3 regions of the Ensifer sp. NM-2 genome follow, and region 1 is predicted to be linked to each of the others. Evidence: riboswitches for the same ligand, from Rfam matches in the RefSeq annotation. Region 1 holds a riboswitch; each other region holds the start of a gene.
The links. Region 1 has a riboswitch for thiamine pyrophosphate ahead of thiO (glycine oxidase ThiO). Riboswitches for the same ligand answer to the same signal wherever they lie in the genome.
Positions count from the first base shown of each region.

Region 1 (9,762 bases):
CTTCAAAAGCCAGCCGACCGGCCTCGATCGCCTTGGCAAAACCCGATGCCATCACGGCCGGATTTCCCGCGCCGGCCACCGCGGTATTCAGGAGCACGGCATCGAAACCGAGCTCCATCACTGTCGTTGCATGCGAAGGGCGGCCGATGCCCGCATCGACAATCAGAGGCACGTCCGGGAAATGCGCGCGCATCGACCGCAAGGCGGACGGATTTTGCGGCCCCATGGCACTGCCGATCGGAGCGCACCAGGGCATCAACACGCGGCAGCCAGCTTCCAGCAGGCGCTCGGCGACAACCAGATCGTCGGTTGTATAGGGAAAGACCTCGAAGCCTTCGTTCGAAAGGATCCGTGCGGCTTCGACCAGCGAGAACACATCCGGCTGCAATGTGTCGTGATTGCCGATCACTTCGAGCTTGATCCAGTTCGTCTTGAAAACCTCGCGCGCCATCTTGGCAGTGAGCACCGCCTCCTTGGTGGTGTGGCAGCCGGCGGTGTTCGGCAGTATTTTCGTCCCGAGCTCGCGGATCAGTTCGAAAAACGCACCTCCCGCTTTGCCGCCGGCCGTCTCTCTCCTCAACGAGACCGTGATGATTTGTGTCCCTGAAGCCCGCACGGCGTCCGAAAGCACGGCTGGAGATGGATAGCCCGCTGTTCCCAGAAGCAGTCGAGAGGTGATTTCCGTGTCGTAGACTTGCAGCATGTTCAGCCACCTTTCATCGGCGAGAGAATTTCGATGCGATCATGATCGCCTAAGCGCCATCGATCGCGGTCGGCCGCGTGAACGAGTTCGCCGTTGACAGCGGTCGCCAGCCAGCTTCCTTCATAGTCGAGTGCAGCCATCAGTTCGGCGAGCGTCGAGCAGGCGACCTCGTGCTCTTCGCCATTGACGTTAAGGTTCATCATAGAACTCCGATCTGTGGTCCGGGTTGAGCAGAAGTTCGGCAACGTCGTGCGCAAGAGCCGGCGAGAGCAGGAAACCATGCCGATACATACCGTTCACGGAATAGATCGAACCGCTTTTCGTGATCCTTGGCAGATTGTCGGGGTAGGCGGGGCGAATGCCAGTTCCGGTTTCGGTGATCTGCGCTTCGCCGAAGGCCGGGTGCAGGGCGTAGGCTGCGTTTAAGAGCTCCATCAGCGACCGTGCAGTGATAGGACCGGACAATTCGCTCTCTATCATTGTTGCCCCGACCATGAAGACGCCCTGGCGGCGTGGAACGACATAGATGGGGTGTCGAGGATGCAGGAAGCGCACTGGACGCGACAGTTGAATGTCGCCGGTGCGCAGATAGAGCATCTCGCCACGCACGCCCCGCAGTGCCGCGTCATCCGGGAGCCTGGCAGGGCCTGTGCAGTCAATATGCGAATCGACACGGCGATCGACGGTGGCATCGGTCGCCTGGCCGAAATGAAAACGCACCCCCATGGCCATTAATGTGTCATGGAGTGAAGGCAGCGCCTCTCTCGGATCGAGATGCGCTTCCCTCGGGAAGTGGAGTGCACGAGAAAAACGGCCGGCGAGATCGGGTTCCAGTTCGGCTATCTGGTCTGCATCAAGCCATCTGTGCCCTTTGGTTCGCGCCGCGAAGCGATCGAGCTCGCGTGTATCGCGCGCGGCGGCGACGACAAGTGTCCCCTCTTGCACGACCTTGTCGGGCAGCGCCGTCTTCCACCACTCGATGGCTGTCGCGCCGACGCGTTCGACTTTCTCGTCGGCACTTTCGCGCTCACACCAGGGCGCCAGCATGCCGCCCGCAAACCAGGATGCGCCGGCGCCAATCCGTTTTGAACGTTCGAAGACGTCGACCTCAATGCCGCGTCGCGCCAGTTCGTATGCGGTGACAAGGCCGATGACACCCGCTCCGTTGATCAGCACCTGCCTCATTTGGCAGCCGTTCGAGCTGTTACCTGGCCGGAGCTGTAGGGCCATTCATCCATGCGCCGCACCGCTAACGGGCGTCGATGTTGCCGTCTATGTCCGCGGTTTGGCTCGTGTACGACATCTGAAAAAACCATTGGTCGGCTCCAACCTTGACGTTTGGAGACCCAGATCTTGGCGCTGGAAAGATAGAGACACGTCCACGCGATCGCAAAGGAGCTGTCGCAACTGCCGTCGTTCCCACCGTCCCTACGCCAGCATGAACTGGATCAGGTTCAACGGGTCATTGCGCTGCGGTCGAAAGAGCCGATCCGCCCAGCAATATCTCAGCCCCTTGTCGGGACTCCCCTGGTGAATGAACCGAGTTGAACGGCCAATGCCGTGCTTTGTCAAGCGTTGTTAGTCTATTTCCAACGGGGCTAAAGCGTCATCCACATACCTTAGACTCAACGCGTATCGCGCCGAGAGGAGCAACATGAGCCGGCGCATCAATGCGGCGGGCCTCGCGCTCGTCTAGCGGCGGGAAGGCATCAAGGAGCATGCGTTTAGTAGAAAAGGCGCTGCAGCGTGAGTTTTGCTCTCAGGCAAGTGGAGGCATCGTCTGCCCCACAACAATCAATGGTCTCGAATGTTCTCAAGCGATTCCTTTCTCGCTTCTTCATTGATGTCGCTCAGAGACCTTTCATGGTTGGTGCCGTTCCTGGAAGTGACACACATTTCCCAAGCACACCGTCGTGTCCGCCTGCGCGGGCGCGCCCGAGGCGATGAGAGCCACGGCGATTCATGCAGTTCGACCATTTCTCCTCAGTAGGGCGCCGTCCTGGAGCCATGAGTTTCCCCCGTTTTTGAGTGGTTCACGGTGCAAGCCTGGTCGGAAAATGGCCAGCATCCAATAAAAAGGAATCCGAATGGCGCCATATCTGTGCAGAAAATTCGCTCGGCCGCGAAAGGGCGGTCAATGCAAGCAACTTCACCTCCGTCATGGTCGCGCTCGATCGCTATGGCGACATGTTTGGTCTCGATAAGTCCCGTCGCCTGCTGCTCGCAGCACGGACATGAACGTGCCGACTTCCGATTCTATCGCGAGGTCTGGGGACCGACGCCGGCGCTGAATTAACGAGCACATGCATATCGGATCGGGCCTCGGATCCGGAATATTTTCAGCTGTCTCTGGGGCATCTCGATGACGGCGTGGCCGTTGCGCGGCCACGCTGACCGGAGTATGCCTGGCGTAGTGTGATCCCAGTCGAGGGCCGAGAGTGGGGCAGCGCGTCACTCTGCGGTGTTGAGCAACACATCGCCTAGTGCAGCATACTGGTCGGTTGCTGTTCGCTCTGAATTCGACGTGTTGGGCTCGCCCGCCTACAGAACCAGCGACCGCACTCTGTTAACGCCAACTCATCCGTATTGCCGAACCTAAATTCATCCATCAGGAATTTTGCGAGGCGGCCAGCGCGGATGTCTTGGCGCGGGATCCTCGTTTCGAAGCAAATGCGATCGAATATCCTTTGAAGTGTATCGAGCTGTTCGGGTGCGAGTTCAAAACCTGACTGGTCAAAGTGAATAGCCATTTAGACCTCCCTTCTTGAGCTACCGCCTTCACCGACGAGAGAAAGATAGCGAAATCTTTAATTGGCTCCAAGTGAGCAAAAGTTGAGATTTGCGTGCGTCGAACTGCTGCTGGTAGCGGGGAATCCGGCTCAGAGCCCACAGAGATGCGGCGCTTATAAAAGGCGCCGCGGGAACGACAGCGGAAACGAGACGACCCCTTAGCCGCCCCTTTCCTTAAATGCGAATTGTTCTCGCCAATCATTAGATTTAGTTCGATATTTAGTCGTTGCTGAGATTGCTAGCGGTCTTCCCGCAGAGCCCTAAAAGAAGGCCGCTCTTTTCCAGTTGTCCCGCCGGGTCAGGCAGCCACCCTCCCAATTAACCAGCCATTTGTTTGAGCGCATCGTGGTCGTGGATGCCGCTTTGAAAAAGGCTGATCAGGTGCGCCGCGAGCGTAACGGCTTCATCGCTATCAAAGGCGAGGTGCCTTTCCTGAACCATTTCCCGGAAGACACATTCGATCTGCTTGAAGTCGTCAGGCGTTACAATCCCTGTGCGAGATCCAACCGCTTTACCCATAGCCCTAATCCTAGCCGGCCCAGGGGAGAACAGGGCCGACGTTTGCCCCGCATAGAGTATGCGCCGTTGCTGGGGGGATTACACTGGACTCGTGGAGGGAGATCCAGACGGTCTTTGGGTTGGAGAGTAGCCAGACCGTCCGGAGCCCACGTTGGGTTGCCTCCACAATACACCAACGCTTATGCATTTAAAAACGCGTGCGGTAGGGCATTGTTCCGATTGCTAATGTATCGTGAATCTGTTCGGCGTGCGTGCCTTATGGCTCTGGCTAAAGTACCCGCCCACGGTTCTCGATCAAGGTGCCTGCGGCGATTGGGTAAAGCTGAAGTGCATCCAGAGCGACGGCTTTGTAGTCGTCGGATGTGAGCCATCGACGAAGGTGGCCGGCGCGATTTCGCGGTTGCTGCTTACGGCGAGGCGAGGCAACGAGCTGGTCTATGTATGCGGGGTCGGAACAGGCTTTACGGACAAAATGGCCCGCGACCTTCGCAAGCAATTGTCGGACATGCCGCCGGTCGCGCTCAAGCGCAAGAACGCGGTTTTCTGTGAGCCGGCATTTGTCGCCGAGATCACCTATACCGAGATCACCAGCGAAGGGGAGTTACGGCATCCATCGTTCAAAGGCCTGCGCGAGCTGGCCGAGAACGTTGATGTCTTCGAGCTCAAAAAATAGACCCGGGGAAGAGGGGCCTTGGAGCTGATACGTTGGGGTGCTCTTATAACTCGGGTGCGACAACAATGTTCCATCGCTGCGGTCGACAATCACCGTCGGTGTTTTCGCACCCGGATCACGTTACCGTTGTTGTTGCTGCACTGCTTACAACGCATGCGTCGACCAGGTGCCACGATCGACAGAGTTGTGCCGAACCATCCCGCCAGGCCGTGCCGATCGAGGTGATCCCAGAGCGCTGCTTTGCTTGGGGCAGGGGCGTGCGCCCTGGGACCTCTAGCGACCTAGAGGCCGCTCTGGACAATCGGCAGCCACAGACCTTCGGCGCAGCGCCAGCCGGTTAGTGGAATGTCGCACTTGCGGTCGAACTTGCCAATTGGCGCCTCGCGAACACAATTCACAGTCGAGCGAAATGGGTGTCCTGGGACCTGGAAGGTCGTCTGAGCATAGGAGGCGGTGCACGAAAAGTATGTGAGGATAGCTAGGGCGCATGCGATATAGTTCGGCATTGCGGGATCCTCTCCAATTTTAGAAGCTGCTAAAGCTACTTCAAAACGGAGCGATTTGCCCTTAGCCTTTTCGAACTAGCTCAGGCGGAGGGGACTCTTGTTCAAACATGGGAAGCTTCATTCCTTCCCATCCAGGATAATCCGCAACGTCCGGATCATATTCGCCGCATCGAGCAGGGCAGCCCTAATTTCTCCTTTACGCGGCTCTCGACAAAACCACGCTGGCACACCTCGTCGGGAACGTGTTGCCACCATGCTGCTAGAAAGGTGTCGTTCTGCAAACGGTTAAAGGGGGACCGGTCATGGAGCAGCGACGGGAAGCTCCGTCATCCGTCGTTCAAAGCGTTGCGCGAGCTGGCCGATCTTCGAGCTAAAAAAATAGGCCCCTGCGGGAGGGGCTCGAGAGTTCGACAGCACGTCGCATGTCCGCAAAAAACGCGTCTCTCAGAGGATTGTTCCTCCCCCCAGACAAGCCTTGCAGGCGCTATCGACGTGGGCCAACATTGGCCGCCTTGTAGATCGACGGCCCCATGCCCCGATACTCGGGTTGAAGGAATGTGAATTCGTAGCTCCGGGTCAATGCTTCGACCAGCGCATTGACGATGGCTGTACGGGCGACCTCTTTCCTGTTGGCGTCAATGGCGACGAGGTCTTTCGCTACTGCGTTAGGCAGCTTCCAAAGCTCGGCCGCGACGAGCGCGACAACGTCGGCATCGTCGACCGTAGTTCCGGCGCGCTCGATACGGTGGTTGATGCGGATATGCCTGACGAGTTCCTCAGCGATTGAGCGGGCGCTGTCTTGTTCGCGGCGGCGCGAAACGCCTGTTCCTGCGAAGCGGCGTTTGGTCGATTGGTCTATCACCGCCAGATGGATGGCGACGAATGAGGATAGTTTGGCGTGGTCCGTCACTTGCTGAACTCCAGATAGCATTCTTCAGTGCCCGATCGTCGATCGGGGCGAGTTGTGCCGCATGTCTGAGATTGGCGCCCGCCTAGCGCCGTGGGTCAGGATCGCTTGGCCGGTGGCCATTCGATCTTGTGTTCGAAGCAATACCAGTTTGGCGCCGACCGTCCGTGGGCATAGCCGAACGCCTCCCACTTCATGCAGCAGGGAGGTTCGCACAGATGCTCGGCCAGGCTGCTTTCCGCTCTCTTGGTAGCGCCAACCTCGTCGCTCATGCTCAATGCCCTCTGAGTAAACGGTTCTACAAATGTTCTCATTAAGGCAGAGAGTCAACGACCAGATTTGGGGAGGCTTTCCGCATAGCTCAAAATGGGGAGCGCTGAATCGCGGAGCTCAATCAACCATTCGAAGCCGGTAGGTGGCTGGCAATTACCCAACCACCAAACTCATTCATTTGCTGCCATCGACCCTTCTTGCCGTGTCGAAATCCCTCGCTATTCGATTTGTGGATTTTGAACCGATAGGGACGCACGACGCGGACAAAGATTACGGATCCATCCTCCGGCATGTCGCCTTTTCGCCATGTGGTGCCGGGCATTTTGATAGCCTCCACCCAATCAATGCGGCTTTGGGGCTATCAGCACGACGCCGGCGCCAAGCTCAAACATTTCTGCCTCAGCATTGATCGAGAGATAGTGGTTTTCGGCCAGTTCGATCAACGCTGATGAGGCCTCTTCGGGCGACCATCCTGCTGCCTCGATCCTTTCGATCAAAAACTGGAATTCATCAGTGATCGCCTCCTGGCATTGCAGGTCACGATCGGGGTGAGATTTCGGATGTCTAGGCCCGGCGATTTTCGGCATGGCGTTTCCTCCTGCAGAAGATGTTAGGGCGGTCATTTCTTTCTGCAAGGCTTGGCTAATTTAACGACTCGCCTTCGATCTTATCCAGCCGCGCCGATAGGCATCGTCGGGCACGTCGCGCCACATGTCATCATCGGACCCGTTGACTCAATTTGCTTGAGCGAGCAGGAAGACGGCCACCAAGTAAACCTCACGAAGCTCGTCGACGCCCAGACGGTGACGCCGTACATGCAGGCCCACTACGGCACGGGTGACTGCCAGCCGGAAACGGAACCGACGCGAACCATCACGAAGGACCGTGATGGTCATGTCGAGGCGACCGTCACTGCGCCGCCGTTCACGCTACGGTAGGCTGAGCGGGCTCGCGAGGTCGCCAATTTCATGCGGGGCACACGGGCTTTCGGGACGATCGCGAGTTCGTCACGGTCGAGGTCTCTGGCGTTCTTCGTCATCGTCGATATCGCCATGCGGATGCTGAAGCCGCGGGAGGGGCCTTCCCACCGGATTGCGTTCTCGCCGGTGCTCATGACTATCAGGAAGATGGCTTGGGGTCGGTCTGGCGCTTGTTTTCCAAATCCGTGCAGGTGTCCTGCGTCGGCAACTCCGTGTCGCCCCCGGTCGCGTGCGCGCTGGTCCCCGCGCATTGCGCGGTACCTGGCAGTGCAGAAGGGCGCCGCATGAAAATCACCTACGCCGAACTCATTGAATAGGCCGAAGCACAAAAGCGCCAGAAGTTCACTGGTTGGATGACCAGGCTCGCGCTCCAAGTTCCCGCGCCCCGACGCTGAGATAGAAAACAAGATGCGGGACATCGCCATGCTCGACGCTGTCAGCAGCATCTTCAAGGCGAGGGCGGCTGCATGACGATGCTATTTCAGGTGCTTTGGCGGCTTGTCATTTTCATCCGGATTCGGGTTGGGAATCTCGTCGGGAAGGACGTCAGGCTCGGGTTCCTCAATCGGTGGCTGAGGCAGGTCCGGCGGCAGGCCTGGCGGCAGCTCTGGAGGGGGCTTCGGGATCGGTTCCGTAGGTATCGTGCTCATGGTGGACTCCTTTCGGAGGCCAACTGATCCCGCGCCGTTTTTGTTCCGCGAGGGAGACGAAGCGTGACGGTAATTGCATCCAACTACGCCCGGGTCGAGAACGATCTCTACCAGACGGAACCATGGGGCACCGAGCTTCTCGAGCGCTTCCCTGTGGATGGTCTCGACGTTTTCCGGCGGCAGGAAACCACCTCATGGCCGATGTTCTGGCAGAGCAAGCCGGGTGGTGAACACGTCTGACATAGCCCTACGGTCGCCAGCATGACGAGATTTTCGACTTCCTGAAGCCTTATGGGTCTTGGGCGATTTCGGACGCCGTCATCACCAACCGCCCTACGGCAAGGGGAGCCGTGACGCCCGTCTTTTCGCCGGGTATGCGCTGCCCCGTTGCAAGGGCGCTGGTCGCTTTACTCGAGGCGACGCCTGGTGTCGCTGGCATCAAAGCCGTCGATGGTCGCCCTCTTGCGATCGATATCATGGATATCCTCAAGGTAAGGGCGGCCGAGGTCGACGCTGAGGTCGAGTTTGACCGCAGGTCTCACGGCTTGCGCGTCAGATTCTGCGCAAGAATTCGAAGACAGATCCTCAGGGCGGCCGACGCCCTTTCCCATTCACTTGCTGTACGTGGTCTTCCGCTTCTATTCTGTCCACTTGAGTTATCCTCGGAGGTAAAGCCGCGGCTTCGTTGGGGGCCAGCTGCCAGTTCGATCTGGTAGGTTGCTTTCTCGCCGCGAGCGATGCCACCCCGGCGATAATGAACTTCATTGGTAGTCTTCTAGGTTCGAACCACCCGCCAAGGATGCGGGAGTCTTGGCACAGGACTATGGACGAACCAGTGACATACGGCAGGTGTCGTATTTCCACGGTTCAACGGTACCTGACACCCCGAAATGGTTACGAACTTGTTTGGAACACATTGGCCCCCTATATACCCGCCATCGGCATTGGTTATGAGCGCTGAAAGTTTCGCCGCTCGCAAATGCCTCATCGCTTTAGACTTTTGACCACGGATGTACTGGCACTGGTTGGTAAGCGATGATGAGGAAGGTCGGTGCGGTTTCGCCCCGGCCTTTTTTCTTGCATAAAGACGAGCTCTTCCGTTTCCTTGATATTCGTGCGGACCCCTTGCGGCCCGTCGTCCGCGTGTCCGGTATTTTAGACACACGAACTGGAACGATTCCGCCGCAGGAAGCTTTCTCCCCTGCATTCATTTGCCAAGGAGAGAATTGATGAAATCGCTGGCTGATATTTTCGAACATACGCTGCAGGATGTTTATTTCGCTGAGAACGCCATCACTAGGGCGCTTCCAAAGGTCGCAAAGGCCGCGAATAGCGCGGAACTCAAGAAGGCGGCCGAGGAGCATCTTTCGGAAACGAAAGAGCAGATCAAGAAGTTGGAGCAGGTCTTCAAGTCAATCGGCAAGACGGCATCCGGCGAAAAATGCGACGCCATCGAGGGTCTCATCAAGGAGGCCGACGGTTTGATGAAAGAGGCGGAAGGGACCGCGCTGGACGCGGGACTTCTAGCCGCTTGCCAAGCTGTCGAGCACTACGAGATCGCCCGCTATGGCTCGCTTCGTGAATGGGCCAAGGACCTCGGCCATGATGAGGCGCACAAGCTTCTTAGCGAGATCCTCGACCAGGAGAAAGCGACGAACAACAAGCTCACCAACTTGGCGGTCACATCGATTAACAAGACCTCGGCGCGTTCCAAGGCTGCATAGCAAAACAAGGGCGGCACTGACCGCCCTTTTTCCATTT
Region 1 covers NZ_PVZR01000016.1:40,170-49,931, forward strand. The annotation lists gene C6558_RS26380 (thiazole synthase) at 1-703, opposite strand, end outside; gene thiS (sulfur carrier protein ThiS) at 706-903, opposite strand; gene thiO (glycine oxidase ThiO) at 893-1,888, opposite strand; TPP riboswitch at 2,111-2,242, opposite strand; gene C6558_RS26400 (hypothetical protein) at 3,184-3,453, opposite strand; gene C6558_RS26405 (hypothetical protein) at 3,812-4,012, opposite strand; gene C6558_RS26410 (hypothetical protein) at 4,245-4,685, shown strand; gene C6558_RS26415 (hypothetical protein) at 5,676-6,101, opposite strand; gene C6558_RS26425 (hypothetical protein) at 6,713-6,958, opposite strand; partial or broken gene C6558_RS26430 (C-5 cytosine-specific DNA methylase) at 7,166-7,639, shown strand; gene C6558_RS40370 (hypothetical protein) at 7,828-8,001, opposite strand; gene C6558_RS40025 (hypothetical protein) at 8,065-8,241, shown strand; gene C6558_RS41435 (hypothetical protein) at 8,409-8,543, opposite strand; gene C6558_RS26445 (ferritin-like domain-containing protein) at 9,231-9,725, shown strand.

Region 2 (9,762 bases), on a different contig from region 1:
CCGCTCAATGCGCAGGAGCGGACGCTGCTGGCGGTGACGGCGCTCATCGTTCTGGCGCTTGCGACATCGGGCCTTCATGGCGTTGCCTTGCCCTTCGTTGCCTTGATCGGCGCCCTCGTCATGGCCTCGGAAAAGGTCTCGGGGTTGTCCTTTCGCAAGGCACTGAAAACAGTCGAGTGGAACCTGCTCCTGTTTCTCGCCGGCACGCTCGTCATCGGCGAGGCACTGATGAGCACCGGCACGGCGGCCTTGCGACGTTCCAGGTCGGCGGCGAGCAGATTTGCCGCGAATATGAGATGAAGCGGCCGGATCAGCCGGATTTCGTGTCGGTTGCCTGCCGAAACGCCGGACGCTGGCAGACGCAACTGGCGATCGTCACACCCGAAAGCGGTGAAGGATTTGCGCCGGCTTCGTCGCTCGAAACCGTCGATGCCTATCTGACCTCGATCGGTGCCGGCGCACCTCTGGAGGCGGAGGCGGAGAAGAAGGCGCTCGCCGGACGAAAGTAGCCTTCAGCGCGGCTTTTCCACCGGCACTGACAGACCGACCTTGACGCGGTCCATAGTCACGAAGGTTCGGAAGCGCCGGATGTTGGGATTGCCGAAGAACATGCGGCGGGTGAAGGCTTCGTAATCGCCCATCGTCGGCACGATCACGACAAGCATGAAATCCACGTCGCCCGTGACGTAATAGCATTGCTGGACTTCCGGAGCGGCCGAGAAGGCGGCCTTGGCCGCATCGAGCAGGTCGATCTGCTCGCTTTCCACCTCCACTTCGACAAGGATCGTCAGGGCCTGGTTGACCCGCGCCGGCTCGATCACCGCGACATTGCTGCGGATGACCCCAGTTTCTTCCATGCGCTTGATCCGCCGTTGCACGGCCGGCGCAGACAGGTTGACGGCCTCGCCGATCTGTCGCTGTGGCGTCGTGTTGTCCTTCTGCAGGATTGAGAGGATTGCCAGGTCGAAGCGGTCGAGCTCCGCCGATGTGCTCTTTGAAACGGCCATCATTTCCTCATTGTCATTTACAAACTTGCGTAAGGGCTCTCCATTTAGAGCGCATTTCTCTCGTTCGGTGAAATATAACTTCATCGAACGAGGAGATTGCCCACATGCTCATTCGCAACCACCATGCCGATTTCGGATCGCCGCTGCTGCCTGACGATGCCGAAATGCTCTCGATTGCTGCGGCTGCAGAGGTTGAGCGGCAGCTATCGCGCCGTGACGATCATCGGCCGACGCCGCTTCATTCCTTGCCGGCGCTTGCGGCCGAACTCGGGGTCGGAGCAATCTTCGTCAAGGACGAGGGCCATCGGCTCGGGCTCGGCAGTTTCAAGGCGCTTGGCGGATCCTACGCGGTGATCCGGCTGGTGCTTGACGAGGTCCGGAAGCAGACAGGCCTGGACGTCGACATAGACGATCTCACGCGCCCTGACGTTCGCGCGGTCGCGCGCCAAATGACGTTCGGCTGCGCCACGGATGGCAACCATGGTCGCTCAGTGGCGATGGGCGCTGAGCTTGTCGGTGCGAAATCGGTGATCTTCGTGCATTCCGGTGTCAGCCAGAAACGCATAGAGGCGATTGCGCATTACGGCGCCGAGATCGTCCGGGTCGAAGGAACCTATGACGACTCGGTGGAGTTTGCGGCGAAGGTCTGCAACGAGCGTGGCTGGACCGTCGTATCGGACACCTCCTGGCCGGGATACGAATATATTCCCGGTCTGGTCATGCAGGGATATACGGCGCTTTTGTGCGAAGCCTTGCGGACGATCGACGCACCACCGACGCATGTCTTCGTGCAAGCCGGCGTCGGCGGAATCGCTGCTGCAACGGCCGGGCAACTGGCGCTGCGTTACGGTCATGACCGGCCGCGCTTCGTCGTAGTCGAGCCGGCCCGAGCTGCCTGCCTGCTGGCAACGGCAAGGGCCGGCCATCCGGTGAAAGTGCCACATGGCGAGCCAACTGTCATGGCGATGCTCGAATGTTACGAGCCTTCTCTTGTCGCCTGGCGCATTCTTTCGCGTGTTGCCGACGCCTTCATGATGATCGACGAGGAGGATGCCGTTTCGATCATGAACCGCCTCGCTCGCCCGAAAGGGGGCGATCCGGCAATCGTTGCTGGTGAAAGCGGCGGTGTCGGGCTGGCTGGCCTCATCACGGTCGCCGGAGACCCGAACATGCGCGCCGCCCTCGGCCTTGATGCCAATTCGCGGATCCTGGTGATCAATACCGAAGGTGCCACGGATCCTGAACGCTACGAAGAGCTGGTTGGCCTCGCGCCGGCTGATGTCGCCGGGGCTGAGAAATTGGAAAGGGTATGACGCGGATGGCAAACACGGATATCGACAAGCTTGTGGCGGAGATGACGGCGTGGCGTCATGACCTGCACGCCCATCCGGAATTCGGTTTCGAGGAAAAGCGGACAGCGGCCTTCGTTGCCGCCAAGCTGCGGGAGTTCGGCCTGGACGAGGTCGCCGAAGGTATCGGTGGCACCGGGGTGATCGGCACGCTGCGGCATGGAACGGGAAATCGCGCCATAGCGCTGCGTGCCGATATGGATGCGCTGCGTATCGCGGAACAGGGGACAATTGCCTATTGCTCTACCCGGCCCGGCACGATGCACGCCTGCGGCCACGACGGCCATACGGCGATGCTGCTCGGCGCAGCGAAGCTGCTGACCGAGGAGGGCGGCTTTGACGGGACCGTGCGCTTCGTTTTCCAGCCAGCTGAAGAATGGGGGAAGGGTGCACTTGCCATGCTCGCCGATGGCATGCTGGAACGCTTTCCCTTCGACGAGATCTATGGGCTGCACAACATGCCGGGCCTGCCGGTCGGAAAGTTCGAGACCCGTGCCGGCGCCATCATGTCGGCCGAAGACAATTTCGAGGTCACGCTCAAGGGCGTCGGCGGCCATGCCGCGCGACCTCACGCGGGCAACGAGACGCTGGTCGCTGCCTGCGCGACAGTGGTCAATCTCCAGACCATCGTTTCGCGAAGGCTCTCTCCGGCCGATATCGCCGTCGTCTCCGTGACCGAATTGATCACCGACGGCACGCGCAATGCCTTGCCAGGCCTGGCCCGCATTCTCGGTGATGCGCGCAGCTTCCGACCTGAGGTGAGCGCCAGGATCGAACAGCAGATGCGCACGATCGCCAAGGGGACGGCGGATGCCTATGGCTGCGAGGTCGAGGTGACCTATACGCGTGAGTTCGTGCCGCTGCTCAACGATCCGGCTCTCGTCGATCATGCCTTCGCAGCGGCCGGTGCGGTGTTCGGGACGGACAATGTCGCCGTCGCCGCCGAGCCGATGACCGGATCGGAGGATTTTGCCCGGTTCCTCGCGCATGTGCCGGGTTGCTTCGTCTTTATCGGCAACGGCCAGGAATCCGCGCCGCTGCACAATCCGCATTACGACTTCAATGACGATGCCTTGATCTTCGGTGCCCGGTTCCACGCCGAAATCGTCCGGCAACGGCTGGCCGCACCGGATGTGGGGCAGTGACAGTCGCGATGCTCAATACAAACACGATTGAAGGCGGCGCCGTCATGTCTCATCAGTCCATTAATGCCGAACGTCTGCTTACCCGCATCCGCGAACTCGGCGCGATCGGGCGCAACGATCAGGGGCAACTGACACGGCTTGCTGCGTCTGACACCGACAAGCTCGGGCGGGACCGCCTAGTCGCTTGGCTGCGGGCCGCGGGGCTGGAGATCGCCGTCGACCGCATCGGCAATATCTTCGGCGTCTGGCAAAGCCAGGATAACGCCGGGCAATCGCCGTTAATGCTCGGCTCCCATATCGACACGGTCATCAATGCCGGCATCTACGATGGCAGCTACGGCGTGCTGGCCGCCCTCGAAGTCATCGAGACACTGAAGGAGCAGGGATTCGCGCCTGTCCGCCCGATCGTCGTCGCGGCCTTTACCAACGAGGAGGGGGTGCGCTACGCGCCCGATATGCTGGGGTCGCTTGTTCATGGGGGCGGCCTTGCGGTCGAAGCCGCGCTTGCGACGGTCGGAACCGATGGCACGACGCTCGGATCGGAACTCGCGTGCATAGGTTACGCCGGCACCGCGGAGCCCGGCTTTCTGAAACCTCATGCCTATGTTGAATTGCACATCGAGCAGGGGCCGGTGCTTGAGCGCGAAGCGACCACGATCGGCGCCGTCGAAAATCTGCAAGGGATTTCCTGGCAGCGCGTGACCATCGACGGCGTTGCCAATCATGCCGGCACGACGCCGATGGCGATGCGCTGCGATGCGGGCCTTGCTGCCGCGCGCGTCGGCCTGTTCCTGCGCGAGCACATCGCGCGATCAAACGCGCCGAGCGTTGCGACGATCGGAACCATGCGCTTCGAGCCGGACGCGATCAACGTGATCCCCTCGCGCGCGGTCTTTACCATCGACCTGCGCGACCCGGACGAGGATCGCCTGAGGGCACTTGAAAGCGCGCTTTCCGGCTTTCTCGACCGGCTTGAGCAGGAAGAGCATGTGATCGTCTCTGTCGAGCGTCTCGCCCGGTTCGAGCCCGTCAGTTTCGACGGTGCGATCGTCGCGGCGATTGAAGTTTCCGCGAAGGCCCGTGGGCTGAAGAGCCGGCGGATGACCTCCGGCGCCGGCCACGACGCCCAGATGATCGCGCGCATCGCGCCGGCGGCGATGATCTTCGTGCCGAGCCGCGACGGGATCAGCCACAATCCGCGCGAACACACGGATCCGGCAGATCTCGTCGCCGGTGCCAATGTCCTGCTCGACGTCGCCGTCCGGCTTGCAGGTAGCCCTTAGGGCGCCGGAAGGGGCCGGGTGCGACCTCCTTGGAGCGATCAAGATGCTGATGCGGCAGCAATTCCTCTCACACCGTCATGCTCGGGCTTGACCCGAGCATCCAGCCGGCACCTCTGTGTCAGCCTCGTATCGACAAGCCGGCTGCCTCCAATGTGGATGCTCGGGTCGAGCCCGAGCATGACGAAGAGATGGGCCATTGCGTAAAGAGTGCCGGAGCCCGCCGGGCGCCAGAAGGGGCGGGGTCGCCGCCCCTTCTGGCGTGGTCGTTATCCCCGAACGTCTGCCTCGCTGTCGACCGGCATATAGAGGTCGCCACCCTCACGATACTTGGCCGCCATCGCTTGAAAACCTTCCTTCTGCGCCTCGGCGCGGATGTCGTGCGAGATCCGCATCGAGCAGAATTTCGGCCCGCACATGGAGCAAAAATGCGCGACCTTGTGCGCCTCCTTCGGCAAGGTTTCGTCGTGGAAGGAGCGGGCGGTTTCCGGATCGAGCGACAGGTTGAACTGGTCCTCCCAGCGGAACTCGAAGCGGGCGCGCGACAGGGCGTCGTCGCGGGTGCGGGCCGCCGGGTGCCCCTTGGCGAGATCGGCGGCATGGGCCGCGATCTTGTAGGTGATGACGCCCACCTTGACGTCGTTGCGGTCGGGAAGCCCCAGATGTTCCTTCGGTGTCACATAGCAGAGCATGGCCGTGCCGAACCAGCCGATCATCGCGGCACCGATGCCCGAGGTGATGTGGTCGTAGCCCGGGGCGATGTCGGTCGTCAGGGGCCCAAGCGTATAGAACGGCGCCTCGCCACAGACAGCGAGCTGCTTGTCCATGTTTTCCTTGATCTTGTGCATCGGCACGTGGCCGGGGCCCTCGATCATCACCTGGCAGTCTTTCGCCCAGGCGATCTTCGTCAGCTCGCCCAGCGTTTCCAGTTCGGCAAATTGCGCCGCGTCATTGGCATCGGCGATCGAGCCCGGACGCAGGCCGTCGCCGAGCGAAAACGAGACGTCATAGGCGCGGCAGATGTCGCAGATCTCTTCGAAGTGCTCGTAGAGAAAGCTCTCCTTGTGGTGGTGCAGGCACCATTTCGCCATGATCGAGCCGCCGCGCGAGACGATGCCGGTGACGCGGTCGACGGTCAGCGGGATATAGTGCAGCCGGACACCGGCATGGATGGTGAAGTAATCGACCCCCTGTTCCGCCTGCTCGATCAGCGTATCGCGATAGACTTCCCATGTGAGATCCTCGGCGATGCCGTTGACCTTTTCCAGCGCCTGGTAGAGCGGCACGGTGCCGATCGGCACGGGCGAGTTGCGGATGATCCATTCGCGGATGTTGTGGATGTTGCGGCCGGTCGAAAGGTCCATCACCGTATCGGCGCCCCAGCGGGTGGCCCAGACCATCTTCTCCACTTCCTCGGCCATCGACGAAGTGACGGCGGAGTTGCCGATATTGGCATTGATCTTCACCAGGAAATTCCGGCCGATGATCATCGGTTCGGATTCTGGGTGGTTGATGTTGGCCGGCAGCACGGCGCGGCCGCTGGCAATCTCCTGGCGGACGAATTCGGGCGTGACGTGATCGGGGAGATGGGCGCCAAAGCTTTCGCCGTCGCGTAGCGCGGCGCGTGCAGCGTCGCGGCCAAGGTTCTCGCGGATGGCGACGAACTCCATCTCGGGCGTGATGATGCCGGCCCGCGCATAGGCAAGCTGCGTCACCGCGCGCCGGCCGGTTGCGCGCAGCGGCGCGTGACGGAGGGGAAAGGTCGGCGTCAGCCGGTCGCCGGAGGCAAAGCCGTTGTCTTCCGGCCGCACGTCGCGCCCGTCATAGGCTTCGACATCGCCGCGAGCGATGATCCAGTCGCGGCGCGGTCTTGGCAATCCATCCTCGATGCGGATGTTGGCATCTTCTACGGTGTAGGGACCGGAGGCGTCGTAGACGGTGACCGGCGGCTCGCCCGACGTCGGGTGCAGGGTGATTTCGCGCATGGGAACGCGGATGTCGGGATGGATCGTGCCTGGCTTGTAGACCTTTTTCGAGGCGGGAAGCGGGCCTTTTGTGACCGAGAGTTCTGCGGGTTTGGTGGCAATATTCATGATGAGGCTCCAAGTTTGCGGTTGGAGACCCAGTTCTGAAGCCGGAAGGAAAAGACATGTTTGCCTGAAATTCCGCGCGAATGACGGAATCGTGGCGTCAATGTCTGCACCGTCCCTACGCCAGTATGAACTGGATCAGGTTCAACGGGTCACTGCGCCTCGGTCGGCAAAGCCGATCCGCCCAGCAGTATCTCAGCCCCTTGACGGGACCCCCCTGGTGAATGCCTAGAGATAGCCATCGATCCGGATGCGCCGTCAAGCGTTAATCCGAAGGTTGCGTGTCAGGCCTGTTGATTGCCCGGTAGAGCGTTTCCGGATGAGACGAAGCCGCGGGCACGCTCGTTCTTTTCGTTTTTACGCATTTCCTGACGGAAAACCGCTCCGCACTTTTCCTGGAAATGCGCTAGCGGCCGGACTTCTCTGATCCCCGGCGATCGGCATAATCCGCACGGTTGATGCCGTGCCGCTGCAGCTTGTCATAGAAGGTCTTGCGCGGAATGCCGAGCGCTTCGATCGTCGCCTTGACGTCGCCGTGCTGCGCCCGCAGCGCTTCTTTCAGAATTTCCGCCTCGTAGCGCTCGATCCGCTCGGGCAGGCCGGCACTGGTCGGCGCCGCGGCAATCGGTTGGCCGAGCGAACCTTCGACGCCAAGGGCGACGCGCTCGGCGAAGTGCGAGAGCTCGCGCACATTGCCCGGCCAAGAATGAGACCTCAGATAGTGGCTGACGGCCGGCGAAAGCGTCGGCACGTCGCGCTTGAAACGCTCGGCTGCCCGCGTCAGGAAATGCGAGAAGAGAAGGGGGATATCGTCCCGGCGTTCGCGCAGCGGCGGGATCGACAGGGTGACGACGTTCAGCCGGAAATAGAGATCCTCGCGAAAATCGCCCCGCTGGGCCGGGTCGCCGAGGTCGATCTTGGCCGCGGCGATGACCCGAATATCGACGGGGCGCACGATATTGGTGCCAAGCGGCGTGATCTCACGGGCTTCAAGCACTCGCAGCATCTTGACCTGCGTTGCCGGCGGCATCGCCTCGATCTCATCGAGGAAAAGCGTGCCGCCGCTCGCATGCTCGATACGGCCGACGCGCTTCTTCAGGGCACCGGTGAAGGCGCCGGGCTCGTGGCCGAAAAGCTCGCTCTCGATTACCGTTTCCGGCAGTGCGCCGCAGTTCAGCGCCACGAAGTTGCCGTTGCGGCGCCGGCTCCAATTGTGCAGCAGCGTCGCCACCACCTCCTTGCCGCTGCCGGTTTCGCCGGCAACAAGCACATCCACGTCGGTGTCGGCGATATGCCGCAAGGTCTGGCGCAGCCGTTCCATGACCGGTGTCTGGCCAATCAGCGGCAGGCTCTCACCGGCGACTTCGGCTGCGCGTTTCAGCGCGCGGTTTTCCATCACCAGCCGGCGTTTTTCCAAGGCGCGGCGTGCGCTCTGCACCAGACGGTCGGCGGCAAAGGGTTTCGGGATGAAATCATAGACGCCGTCCTTAATGGCCTGAACGGCCATCGGGATATCGCCGTGGCCGGTGACCAGAATGACGGGCAGGTCGGGGTCGAAATCGGCGATCCGGCGAAACAGCGTGAGGCCGTCGATCCCGGGCATGCGGATATCGCTGATGACGATCCCGCTAAAATCCGGGTTGAGGATTGCGAGCGCTTCCGCCGCGCCGGGAAAGGCGGAGACCGCGAGGCCGGCAAGCTCCAGCGTCTGCTTCATCGCCCGCCTGAGTTCGCTGTCGTCGTCGACGAGGCATACGGATTGCTGCATCGCTCAGGCCCTCTTCAAACGCACGGTGAAGACGGTGCCCTCAGGGCTGGTCTTGACCTCGATGTCGCCGCCATAGTCGGCGACAATCTCCTTGGAGATGGCAAGGCCGAGACCGAGACCTTCATCCTTGGAGGTGTTGAACGGCGTGAAAAGGTCTTCGAGGATATCGGGCCGAATGCCCGGACCATTGTCGGCGACAACAAGCGAAACTGTTTCGGAGGGGCCTAACTCGCACCGCACACGGATCTCAGCGTCTGCCCGATCACCGAGGGCTTCCAGGGCATTCTGCAACAGGTTGATCAGCACCTGTTCCAAGCGGATGCGATTGCCGAGCACGCTGAGGCCGTTATCAGGCAGGTCGATGACGATCGCGTCCATGCGGCCGGCAAAGCGGCTGCGCAGCAGCATTCGAGCGCCTTCGATCACCTCCCGCATCGCCGTCGGTTCGGCGACGAAACGGCCCTTGCGCGCAAAGCTGCGCAGTTCGTCGGTGATGGTGCCGACCCGCTCGGTCAGCGCAGCGATGCTTTCGAGATTTTCGACGGCGGTTTCTTTTTGGCCGCGGTCGAGGAAGGTGCGCGCATTGTCGGCATAGGCGCGGATGGTTGCGACCGGCTGATTGATCTCGTGGGCAACGCCCGCCGCCACCTGTCCGAGGATTGCCAGGCGGTTGGCCTGGACCAGTTCCTGCTGCACCGCCTGCAGCCTCTCGCCCGTGCGCCTGTGGTCGGCGATCTCGGTTTCGAGGTGATCGCGGGCGAGGCTTAGGTCCTGTGTGCGCTCGGCCACTCGGCGTTCCAACTCATCGCGCGCGGCGCGTTCGTTGGCCGCGACCTGCGTCAAAGCCTGGCGCCGGCGAAGAAGGAATGCGGCAAGCGCCAGCAGCGGCACGATAACGGCAAGGGCCAGCAGCCTTGCCTCGCGGCTCGCGGCGCCAAGGGCTGCGTCTAGCGGTGCCAATTGCTCCAGCCGCCAGCTGGTCGAGGGCACCATGGTCTCGACCCTGAGGTATTGCCGCTCGCTGCTGCCGGGCAGAAGCGCTGTCAGCACGCTCGATCCATTGCTCGTTGGCTCGATCCGGCGGAACGGTAGCGGCAGCAGGGAGGCATCGCCGAACTGCAGG
Region 2 covers NZ_PVZR01000006.1:190,892-200,653, forward strand. The annotation lists gene C6558_RS14615 (SLC13 family permease) at 1-300, shown strand, start outside; gene C6558_RS14620 (hypothetical protein) at 297-509, shown strand; gene C6558_RS14625 (Lrp/AsnC family transcriptional regulator) at 513-1,007, opposite strand; gene C6558_RS14630 (diaminopropionate ammonia-lyase) at 1,112-2,320, shown strand; gene C6558_RS14635 (M20 aminoacylase family protein) at 2,326-3,501, shown strand; gene C6558_RS14640 (Zn-dependent hydrolase) at 3,546-4,784, shown strand; gene thiC (phosphomethylpyrimidine synthase ThiC) at 5,051-6,874, opposite strand; TPP riboswitch at 6,969-7,100, opposite strand; gene C6558_RS14650 (sigma-54 dependent transcriptional regulator) at 7,278-8,639, opposite strand; gene C6558_RS14655 (sensor histidine kinase) at 8,643-9,762, opposite strand, start outside.
Region 2: linked by a shared signal. The riboswitch ahead of thiC (phosphomethylpyrimidine synthase ThiC) and the one ahead of thiO (glycine oxidase ThiO) in region 1 are both predicted to bind thiamine pyrophosphate.

Region 3 (9,762 bases), on a different contig from region 1:
ACCGGCGATATGCGGGAAAGGCGCCATGGCCGCCGTCATCATGTAGGGCATGACGAAGGCGATGCCGAAGGCGTAGACGCCGACCGGCGCCATCACCGCCAGGAAGCTCGGTTCGAGCGCGTGCATGGTGTAGGCGAGCGCCACACTGCCGAGCGCGATGAAACAAAGACCGACCGGCACCAGCGCCTGCGGCGTGAACCGCCGCATTAACAGCCGCACCGTGACCGTGCCCGAGAAGAAGAAACCGGATTGCATCAGCATGCCGACGCCGAATTCGGTCGGCGTCAGCCCGACCGTGCCGATCAGGACGAAGGGCAGCATCGTCGCTTGGGCGTAGAGCGCGCCGACGGCGCCGGCAATCACCAGGGTCGAGGAGACGAAGCGGGTATCTGTCAGAAGCTCGCGATAGGCGGCAAGGATCGGCCGCAGATGGCCCTTGGCCGGATCGGGCGTCGCGGTTTCGGCCATGAAGAACTGCACGCAAACGCAGGCCATCAGCGCAAAGCCGACCATCAGGAAGAAGATAGACTGCCAGCCGAAGAGGCCAAGCGCCAGGCCGCCGAGCGTCGGCGACACCGCCGGCCCGATGGCCAGCATCATGCCGATCATGTTCATGATCCGCGCCGCCTGAAGGCCGGTGAACTGGTCGCGCACGATGGCGCGCGCAACCGTCATGCCGACGGAGGCGCCGATGCCCTGCACCAGGCGCCCGGCGAGCAGGACCGCGACCGATGGGGCAAAGGCTGCCATCAGGCTGCCGGCGAGGTAGATGGTCATGAAGATCAGCGTCGTGCGCCGGCGGCCGATGACGTCGGAGAGCGTGCCCGAAACCAGCTGTGCGAAGGCGAAGCCTGCGAAGTAGAGCGACAGCGTCATCTTGATCGCCGCCTCGCTGGAGGAGAAGGCGCGGACCAGTTCGGGCATTGCCGGTGTATAGAGCGCCATGGAAACGGGGCCGAGCGCGACAAGGAAGGCGCCGATGATGCTGGTGCGCCGTTCGCTCATGCGGCGCGTCATGGCTTTGCACCCTTCTCCTTGCCGGCGACGCACGGATCGAGGCCGCGCAAATTTTCGCGCAGGATACGCAGGTTGGCGCAGAGCATGTCGCGCGTCGCCTCGTCGAGCCCTTCCGTATAGGCATTCATCATCTCGCGCAGCCCCGCCATCAGCTCGGCGAGCAGCGGATCGGCCTTGTCGGTGATGACGACGTTCTTGGCGCGGCGGTCGGCCGGGTCGGGCAGACGGGCAACCAGCTCCATCGCCTCCAGCCGGTCGAGATAGGCCGACAGCGTCATCGGCTCGATGCCCATGCGCGTGGCGATTTCCGCCTGCTTGATGCCCTCGGTCAGCGCCACCTGGATCAGCGTGCGCGCTTCACCGGGCGTGATGCCGAGATCCATGGCGTTGACCTTGCGGTCAAAAGCGCCACGCAGAAGGCGGGAGACATCGGTCAGCAACATGCCGATGGTTTCGGATTCGAGTTTTGTCGGCATCAGGATCGTTCACGAGAGATATAATAAGTTTTCCTTATCATACCCCTTGCCAACTTTCAACGCGGGAGCGGCGAGGCTCAGCCCTCGAGCTCCTCGCGCAGCATCTCCAGTTCCAGCCATTCCTCTTCCATGCGGGCGAGATCGCCGCGAAGCTTTTCCAGCTCCTTCGCCAGTTTCGCAAACGTATTCGGGTCCTTGGCAAAGAGGTTGGGGTCGGCCATCCGCTCCTCGCGCTTGGCTGCCTCCGCCTCCGCCTTGGCGATTTCCTTCGGCAGGTTTTCGAGTGCAAACTTCTGCTTGTAGGAGAGCTTGCCCTTGGCCTTCGGTGCCTCGGCTGCGGGGGCAGCGGCATCGGCCACCTTGGCCTTTTCCGCCTTCTCCGTCTTGCGCCGCTCTTCGATCGCGCCCTTGCGCTGCGCCATCATGTCGGTGTAGCCGCCGGCATATTCGATCCAGCGGCCGTCAGGCGCTTCGGGATTGGCCGGCGCGATGGTCGAGCTCACGGTGCGGTCGAGGAAGTCGCGGTCGTGGCTGACGAGGATGACGGTTCCGGCAAAGCCGGCGACGACCTCCTGAAGCAAGTCCAGCGTCTCGATGTCGAGATCGTTGGTCGGCTCGTCGAGGATCAGCAGGTTGGTGGCGCGGGCGAGAATGCGTGCCAGCATCAGCCGGGCGCGCTCACCGCCCGACAGTTCGCGGATCGGGGTGCGCGCCTGCTCCGGCTGGAACAGGAAGTCCTTCATGTAGCCGGTGACATGGCGCTGCTCGCCGTTGACAATCAGGCTCTCGCCCCGGCCGTCGGTCAGGTAGTGGGCCAGCGTATCGTCGAGGTTGAGATCCTCGCGCTTCTGGTCGAGCGTCGCCATCTCAAGATTGGTGCCGAGTTTCACCGTGCCGGTATCCGGCTCGATCTGCCCGGTCAGCATCTTCAAAAGCGTCGTCTTGCCGGCACCGTTCGGGCCGACAAGGCCGATCCGGTCGCCACGGTGCACGCGAATGGAAAACGGCGCAACGATCGTCCGCTCGCCGTAAGCCTTGGTGATCTTCTCCGCCTCGATCACCAGCTTGCCCGATTCCTTGGCGTCGGAAGCCGCCGCCTGAACGGAGCCCTGCGGCCCCTTGTGGCCGCGATGGCGCGAGCGCATGTCCTGCAATTCGCCGAGACGACGCATGTTGCGCTTGCGCCGGGCGGTAACGCCGTAGCGCAGCCAATGCTCCTCGCGCTCGATCGCCTTGCCGAGCTTGTGCTGCTCCAGCTCTTCCGCCTCCAGCACCTCGTCGCGCCAGGCCTCGAAATGGCCGAAGCCGCGGTCGAGCCGGCGGGATTGGCCGCGATCGAGCCAGACCGTCGCGTTCGAGACCTTTTCGAGGAAGCGCCGGTCGTGCGAGATCAGCACCAGGGCCGAACGGCTGCGGGTCAGCTCGTCTTCGAGCCATTCGATCGTCGGCAGATCGAGATGGTTGGTCGGCTCGTCGAGCAGCAGGATATCCGGCTCCGGCGCCATCACCCGGGCAAGCGCTGCGCGGCGCGCCTCGCCGCCGGAAAGGCGTGCCGGGTCTTCTTCGCCGGTCAGACCCAGGTGCTGCAGTAGGTAAGCGACGCGATACGGGTCGTCGCTTGGGCCAAGGCCCGACTCGGCATAGGCCTGCACCGTGTCGTAGCCTTCGAAATCCGGTGCCTGGGGCAGGTAGCGAACGGTCGAGGACGGATGGCGGAAGACCTCGCCCGATTGCGCTTCGGCAAGACCGGCGGCGATCTTCATCAGCGTCGATTTGCCGGAACCGTTGCGCCCGACAAGGCAGATGCGATCCCCCGGCTCCACCTGCAGGTTGGCGCCGGCCAGAAGCGGCGTGCCACCGAAGGTCAGGAAGATATCGTCGAGTTTCAGAATGGGAGGCGCCAAGGCTCAGGCTCCGGAAAGGTCATAGGGGCGGGCGAGAACGATCGCCCGGCCGGTGTCGAGGGAAATGCGAAGGGGACCCTCCGCGACATTGGAAACGGTGCGCGAAGACCCGAACGGCAACGTGAAATCGGTGAGCGGATAACGCGCGTTGACGATCGTAAGCCCGATGAGATCGGTCAGTCCGAGGATCGAGAATAGGCTGCCCTTCGGCAGATCGATTTCGATCTCGCCTGCAAGCAGCGGATAGGCCTCCTCCTCACCCGAGGTCATGAACACCGGCAACCCACGTTCGGCCAGCGAAGCAGCCTGAAGCAGGTGCAGGAAGGCATGGTCGCTGCGTGATCCTCCGAGCGCGCCGGCAAAGATCAAGGCTTCGGCGCCACGCGACAGCGCCGCCTCGACAGCGATTTCGCCATCGGTCGCAGCCTTGGCGGCGGGATAGGGCTCGCGCGGGACATCGGCAAATTCCGCGAGCAGCGCCTCCTCGGTCGAATCGAAATCGCCCACCCAGACGTCGGGGGTCACGGATAGCACCCGCGCATGCCGCATGCCGCCATCGGCCGCAACGAAGCGGCTGCCTGCGAGCTGGCGCGCAAGGCGATCGGTCGGGGTCAGTGCACCGCCGAGCAGAATGGTGAAGGTGGATCGGGCCATGGCAAAGCCCATAGCGCAAAGGCACGGGCAAGGAAAAGCAAGAAAACCGAACAAGGGCGCGATCCGGCGATTTTGCGTCCTCGTTGTCAGTGATCTTCGGGCAAGGTATCGGGAAACAGCATCTCCGCATAGATCCCGGGGTTGGAATCGGGGATCTCGATGGCGCCGACCGTGCGTCGGTAGAATTCGGCCGGGCCGACGCCGCCGATGATGGCGTAACCGTAGCCTGCGTCACGCATCGCCGTCAGGCTCACGCGCAAGAGCGCCTCGCCGATCCCCGTCCGCGCATGGCCTCGTCGACGCCCGTCGGCCCGAAGAAACCGAGCGCTGTGACATCGTGGCAGGCAAAGCCGACGATCCGGTCCTCGAACACCGCGATGTGCATGCACGTCGGCGTCGATCTGAAGGCCGCCTCCGCCTCGCCCGCCCAGCCGGAGCCAAATGTCTGCTCGATCCAGGGAACAACAAGCTTCGTTCGGGTGCCATTGCGCGGTGAATGCCGATACCGTCAGCAAGCGGTGATCTCGCTTGTGCCGGCAGTGCATAAAGGCGAACGAGCATGTCAGTCATCGCAGGCTCCTTCGGCGTCTGCAAACTCTGCCGACGATTTTACCCCATGCGCCGCGGCGCGAAAATGCGGGGCGGGCGCTTTTGCCGTCCTCAAACTTCGCTTGCCATCAAACCGGCTCGGCGGTAAATCTCTACCCGCTCTAACGGGGTGCCTTCCGACCGCATGGCGGCCGAAGGCTGAGAGGCGTTGAACGCCAACCCGCGGAACCTGATCCGGCTCATACCGGCGGAGGGATTAGACGCGATCGGATCGATACGCCCTTTTCCCATGCAACATCATTTTTAGGGAGAGGTGCCTGCCATGTCCAATTCATCGCAACTCAAGGTTCTTAGCCGGCTAGCGCTTGCCGCGACGGCAGGACTTGTCTTCGCGGCCAATGCCGTTGCTGCCGACAAGACGCTGACCGTCTACACCTATGAAAGCTTCATCACCGAATGGGGGCCGGGTGCCAAGGTCGCCGAAGCTTTCGAGAAGACCTGCGAATGCAAGGTCACCTATGTCGGCGTCGCCGATGGCGTCGAGCTTCTGACCCGCCTCAAGCTCGAAGGCGCGGCCTCCAAGGCCGACATCGTGCTCGGCCTCGATACAAACCTCGTCGCCGAGGCCAAGGCCACCGGCTTCTTCGCGCCGCACGGCATCGAGCCTGCCAACGTCAAGGTACCCGGCGACTTCACCGACGACACCTTCCTTCCCTATGACTACGGCCATTTCGCCGTCGTCTACGACACCCAGACCTTGAAGACGCCGCCGAAGAGCCTGAAGGAACTGGTCGAAGGCGACGCCTCTCAGAAGATCGTCATCGAGGATCCGCGCACCTCGACGCCGGGCCTCGGTCTGCTTCTCTGGGTCAAGGCCGTCTATGGCGACGAAGCCGGCGCCGCCTGGGCCAAGCTCAAGGACAGGGTACTGACCGTAACGCCGGGCTGGTCGGAAGCCTATGGCCTCTTCACCAAGGGCGAAGCGCCGATGGTGCTTTCCTACACCACGTCGCCCGCCTACCACATGGTGGCGGAAAACACCGACCGCTACCAGGCGGCCGAATTCTCGGAAGGTCACTACATCCAGATCGAAGTTGCCGGCATGACCAAGAGCGCCAAGGAGCCGGAGCTTGCCAAGCAGTTTCTCGCCTTCATGACCGGCCCGGAGTTCCAGTCGATCATTCCGACGACCAACTGGATGATGCCGGTCGCGGCGACCAAGGAGCCGCTGCCGGAGGCTTTTAGCAAGCTGGTCAATCCGGAGAAGACTTTCCTGCTGCCGTCGGAAGAGGTGGCGGCGAACCGCAAGGCCTGGATCGACGAATGGCTGGCCGCCATTAGCAAGAACTGAGGCGCATTTGTTCGCGCCTGCCGAAAATCGCATCACGATGACCGCCGGGACTTTAAGTCTCGGCGGTATCCTGCTGTTTGTCGGCCTGGCGATTGCAGCCCTTTTGCTCCAGAGCGGTGACTTCGGCAACAGCGTGCTGTTCGATGCCTATATCTGGCGGGTAACGCGCTTCACCTTGCTGCAGGCGAGCCTTTCGACGCTGCTTTCCGTTGTTCTTGCCATCCCGATCGCACGGGCGCTTGCGCGCCGGCCGAGCTTTCCCGGCCGCGTCTGGGTTCTGCGGGTGATGGCCCTGCCGCTCGGCCTGCCCGTGCTTGTCGGCGCGCTCGGGCTGATCGAGATCTGGGGCCGGCAGGGCGCGCTCAACACCGCCCTCGCCGGCCTCGGGCTGCAGCAGCCGATCAGCATCTACGGCCTTTTCGGCATCCTGCTCGCCCACGTCTTCTTCAACATGCCGCTTATCGCACGTCTCTTTCTCGCCGGGCTCGAGCGCATCCCTTCGGAATACTGGAGAACCGCCGCCAATCTCGGCATGCCGCCAGCCGCACTCTTCCGCTTTGTCGAGTGGCCGGTCCTTCGGGGATTGCTGCCAGGTGCTGCCGGCCTCGTCTTCATGCTCTGCGCCACCAGCTTCACGCTGGTGCTGACGCTCGGCGGCGGGCCTGCCGCCAGCACCATCGAGGTCGCGATCTACCAGGCGCTGCGCTTCGATTTCGACCCGCCGCGGGCGATCGCCCTGTCCGCCCTACAGATCGTCATGACCGGAGCCCTGCTCCTGGCTCTAACGCGTGTCGCGACCGAACCTGCACAAAGCGCAACCGCGGGCAAAATCTCCAGACGCTATGATGCAGGAACCGGCCTCTCCCGGACGTCCGACGCCGGCTGGATCCTGTTCTCGCTGCTCTTCATCGGCGCACCGCTGATCGCCGTCGTCGGTTCCGGCCTGCGTGCGGATCTGGTGAAGCTTGCCGGCGACCCGACCGTGCATCGTGCTCTCGTCACCAGCATTGTCATCGCCGTCCTCTCGGCATTCTTTTGCGTCACCATGGCCGCCGCGATGATCCGCGCCGCCGGCATCGTCGTGGCGCGTCGCCACGCCCCGACCTTGGCCAGGGCATTTGCGGGCACTGTCACCGCCAGCACGTCGCTGGTGCTGCTGGTGCCGCCGGTCGTGCTCGGTGCGGGATGGTTTCTGCTCCTGCGCCCCTTCGGCGATGTCGCCCGTTTCGCCCCCGCCATCGTCGTCGCCATCAACGCATTGATGGCGCTGCCGTTCGTGCACCGGATCCTGGCACCGGCGATGGCAACACATGCCGCACGCACCGACCGACTGACAGCAAGCCTCGGCATCCGCGGCTTCCATCGCCTGCGATGGATCGACTTGCCGCCGCTCCGGAAACCGTTGCTGATGGCGTTCTCCTTCGCCATGGCGCTGTCGCTCGGCGACCTTGGTGCAGTGGCGCTGTTCGGTTCGCAGGACATGGTCACGCTTCCATGGCTGCTCTACAGCCGGATGGGCAGCTATCGCACCGCGGATGCAGCCGGTCTGGCGCTCTTCCTCGGCCTCATCTGCCTGATCTTCACCATGCTCGGCACGGCCGGCGACAGGCGAGTGCCGGAAGGACGAAACGCATGAATTCCCAGGCGGCGGTAGAACTTGTTGGCGTCGACGTTCGTTACGACACCACCGCACTGCACTTCGATTGCGCCATTCAGCCAGGTGGCATCGTCGCAGTTGCCGGGGCCTCCGGGTCGGGAAAGTCGACCCTCTTTCATGTCATCGCCGGTTTCGAGGAGCCGGACCGGGGCGAGGTTCGCATTCTCGGCAAGACGATGTCGGGACAGGCGCCGGCAGAACGACCCGTCTCCGTGATCTTTCAGGACAACAACCTGTTTGCACATCTCGACGTCGCGACCAATGTCGGCTTCGGCATCAGCCCCTCGCTTCGCCTGTCGGTCGCTGATCGCGCACGGATAGACGATGCCCTCGGCCGCGTCGGGCTCGACAGCTTCGGCAAGCGCCTGCCGCCGACGCTGTCCGGCGGCGAACGACAGCGTGTGGCGTTGGCGCGCGCCTTGGTGCGACATCGCCCGCTGCTGCTGCTGGATGAGCCTTTTGCCGCTCTCGATCCCGGCATGAGGGCCGGTATGCGGGCACTGCTGCAGGACCTGCATGATCAGGAAAACAACACGATCCTGATGATCACGCACCATCCCGATGACGTGAGGGCGCTGGCCGATAGCGTGCTTTTTCTGGACCAGGGGCGTATCATCGCCCATGACCCGGTCGAGCGCTTTCTCGAACGGCGCGATATGGCGTCCATCAACCGCTTTCTCGGCAACGCGTGATGCGACGTGGAATCTTGGAGCATTTCCAGGAAAAGTGCGAAGCGGTTTTCCGTCAGGAAATGCGTGGAAACAGGCAGATAGAGCGTTTCCGCGACGTCGTCTAAACCGGAAATGCTCTAGCGCGCGTGGTACTCCGCCACAATTTGACCGCCGCGCCATGCGACGCGCGGATTGTCCGGCCGGAGCGTCACGAATATTCGCGTATCCGTTGCCGTGATACCACGGGGCAACTATTTCTACCGGGGTAAACTAGGCAGGTGGCGCTGAAATCAGATACAGCAAGACCAGGGCTGGAATACTCTTCCCGGATCGGACGTATCCGGCTGAAAAAGTAAGACTTTCAACGCCGCCCGAGTCCCTGTTGTGGGGTGGCGTTGGACGGGAAACGGGCTGAGGCATGGAAAGTCATACAGTCAGAAACGACCGGTTCCCGCCCAAGCGCGGAGGCCTCCGGACACGTGCTGTGGTTGCATTGCTTGCGACGACGCTGCTTTCCGCCTGCCAGTCGGTGATCGAGCAGACCTACGAGCCGACCGTATCGCCGTCCTCCAATCCGCAGATCGTCGACGAAGTCCAGAAGAACGACCCCCGTGCCCAGCTCGGCGCGCGCGAACACCCGCGCATCGTCGCGAGCTACGGCGGGGAGTACAAGGACGCAAAGACGGAGCGGCTGGTCGCCCGCATCGCCGGCGCCCTGACGGCCGTCTCGGAAAACCCGCAGCAGTCCTACCGCATCACCATTCTCAATTCCCCGGCGATCAACGCCTTTGCGCTGCCCGGCGGCTATCTCTATGTCACCCGCGGCCTGCTTGCGCTTGCCAATGACGCGTCCGAGGTTGCGGCCGTGCTGTCGCATGAAATGGCGCACGTCACCGCCAACCATGGCATCGAGCGCCAGCAGCGCGAAGAGGCGGAAGTCATCGCCAGCCGCGTCGTCTCCGAGGTGCTGTCCTCGGATCTCGCCGGCAAGCAGGCACTGGCGCGCGGCAAGCTGCGTCTGGCCGCCTTCTCCCGCAACCAGGAGCTCCAGGCTGACGTCATCGGCGTGCGCATGCTGGGCGAGGCCGGTTACGACCCCTATGCGGCGGCACGCTTCCTCGATTCCATGGCCGCCTACAGCCGCTTCTCCGCGGTCGATCCGGAAGCAGACCAGAGCCTCGACTTCCTATCGAGCCACCCGAATGCCCCGCAGCGCGTCGATCTCGCGCGCCGGCACGCGCGCGCGTTTGGCGCCGAGGGCACCAGCGGCGACCGCGGGCGCGACTATTATCTCGCCGGCATCGACGGCCTGCTCTATGGCGACAGCCCGCAGGAAGGCTATGTCCGCGGCCAGACCTTCATGCATGGCCAGCTCGGCATTCGTTTCGACGTGCCGACCGGCTTCCAGATCGACAACAAGGCAGAAGCGGTCCTGGCAACCGGCCCCGGCGACGTGGCGATCCGTTTCGACGGCATCGCCGAT
Region 3 covers NZ_PVZR01000007.1:72,537-82,298, reverse strand. The annotation lists gene C6558_RS15905 (multidrug effflux MFS transporter) at 1-1,017, opposite strand, end outside; gene C6558_RS15900 (MarR family winged helix-turn-helix transcriptional regulator) at 1,014-1,493, opposite strand; gene C6558_RS15895 (ABC-F family ATP-binding cassette domain-containing protein) at 1,571-3,397, opposite strand; gene C6558_RS15890 (thiamine diphosphokinase) at 3,401-4,051, opposite strand; partial or broken gene C6558_RS15885 (GNAT family N-acetyltransferase) at 4,138-4,621, opposite strand; TPP riboswitch at 4,756-4,873, shown strand; gene thiB (thiamine ABC transporter substrate binding subunit) at 4,923-5,951, shown strand; gene thiP (thiamine/thiamine pyrophosphate ABC transporter permease ThiP) at 5,983-7,587, shown strand; gene C6558_RS15870 (ATP-binding cassette domain-containing protein) at 7,584-8,300, shown strand; gene C6558_RS15865 (M48 family metalloprotease) at 8,698-9,762, shown strand, end outside.
Region 3: linked by a shared signal. The riboswitch ahead of thiB (thiamine ABC transporter substrate binding subunit) and the one ahead of thiO (glycine oxidase ThiO) in region 1 are both predicted to bind thiamine pyrophosphate.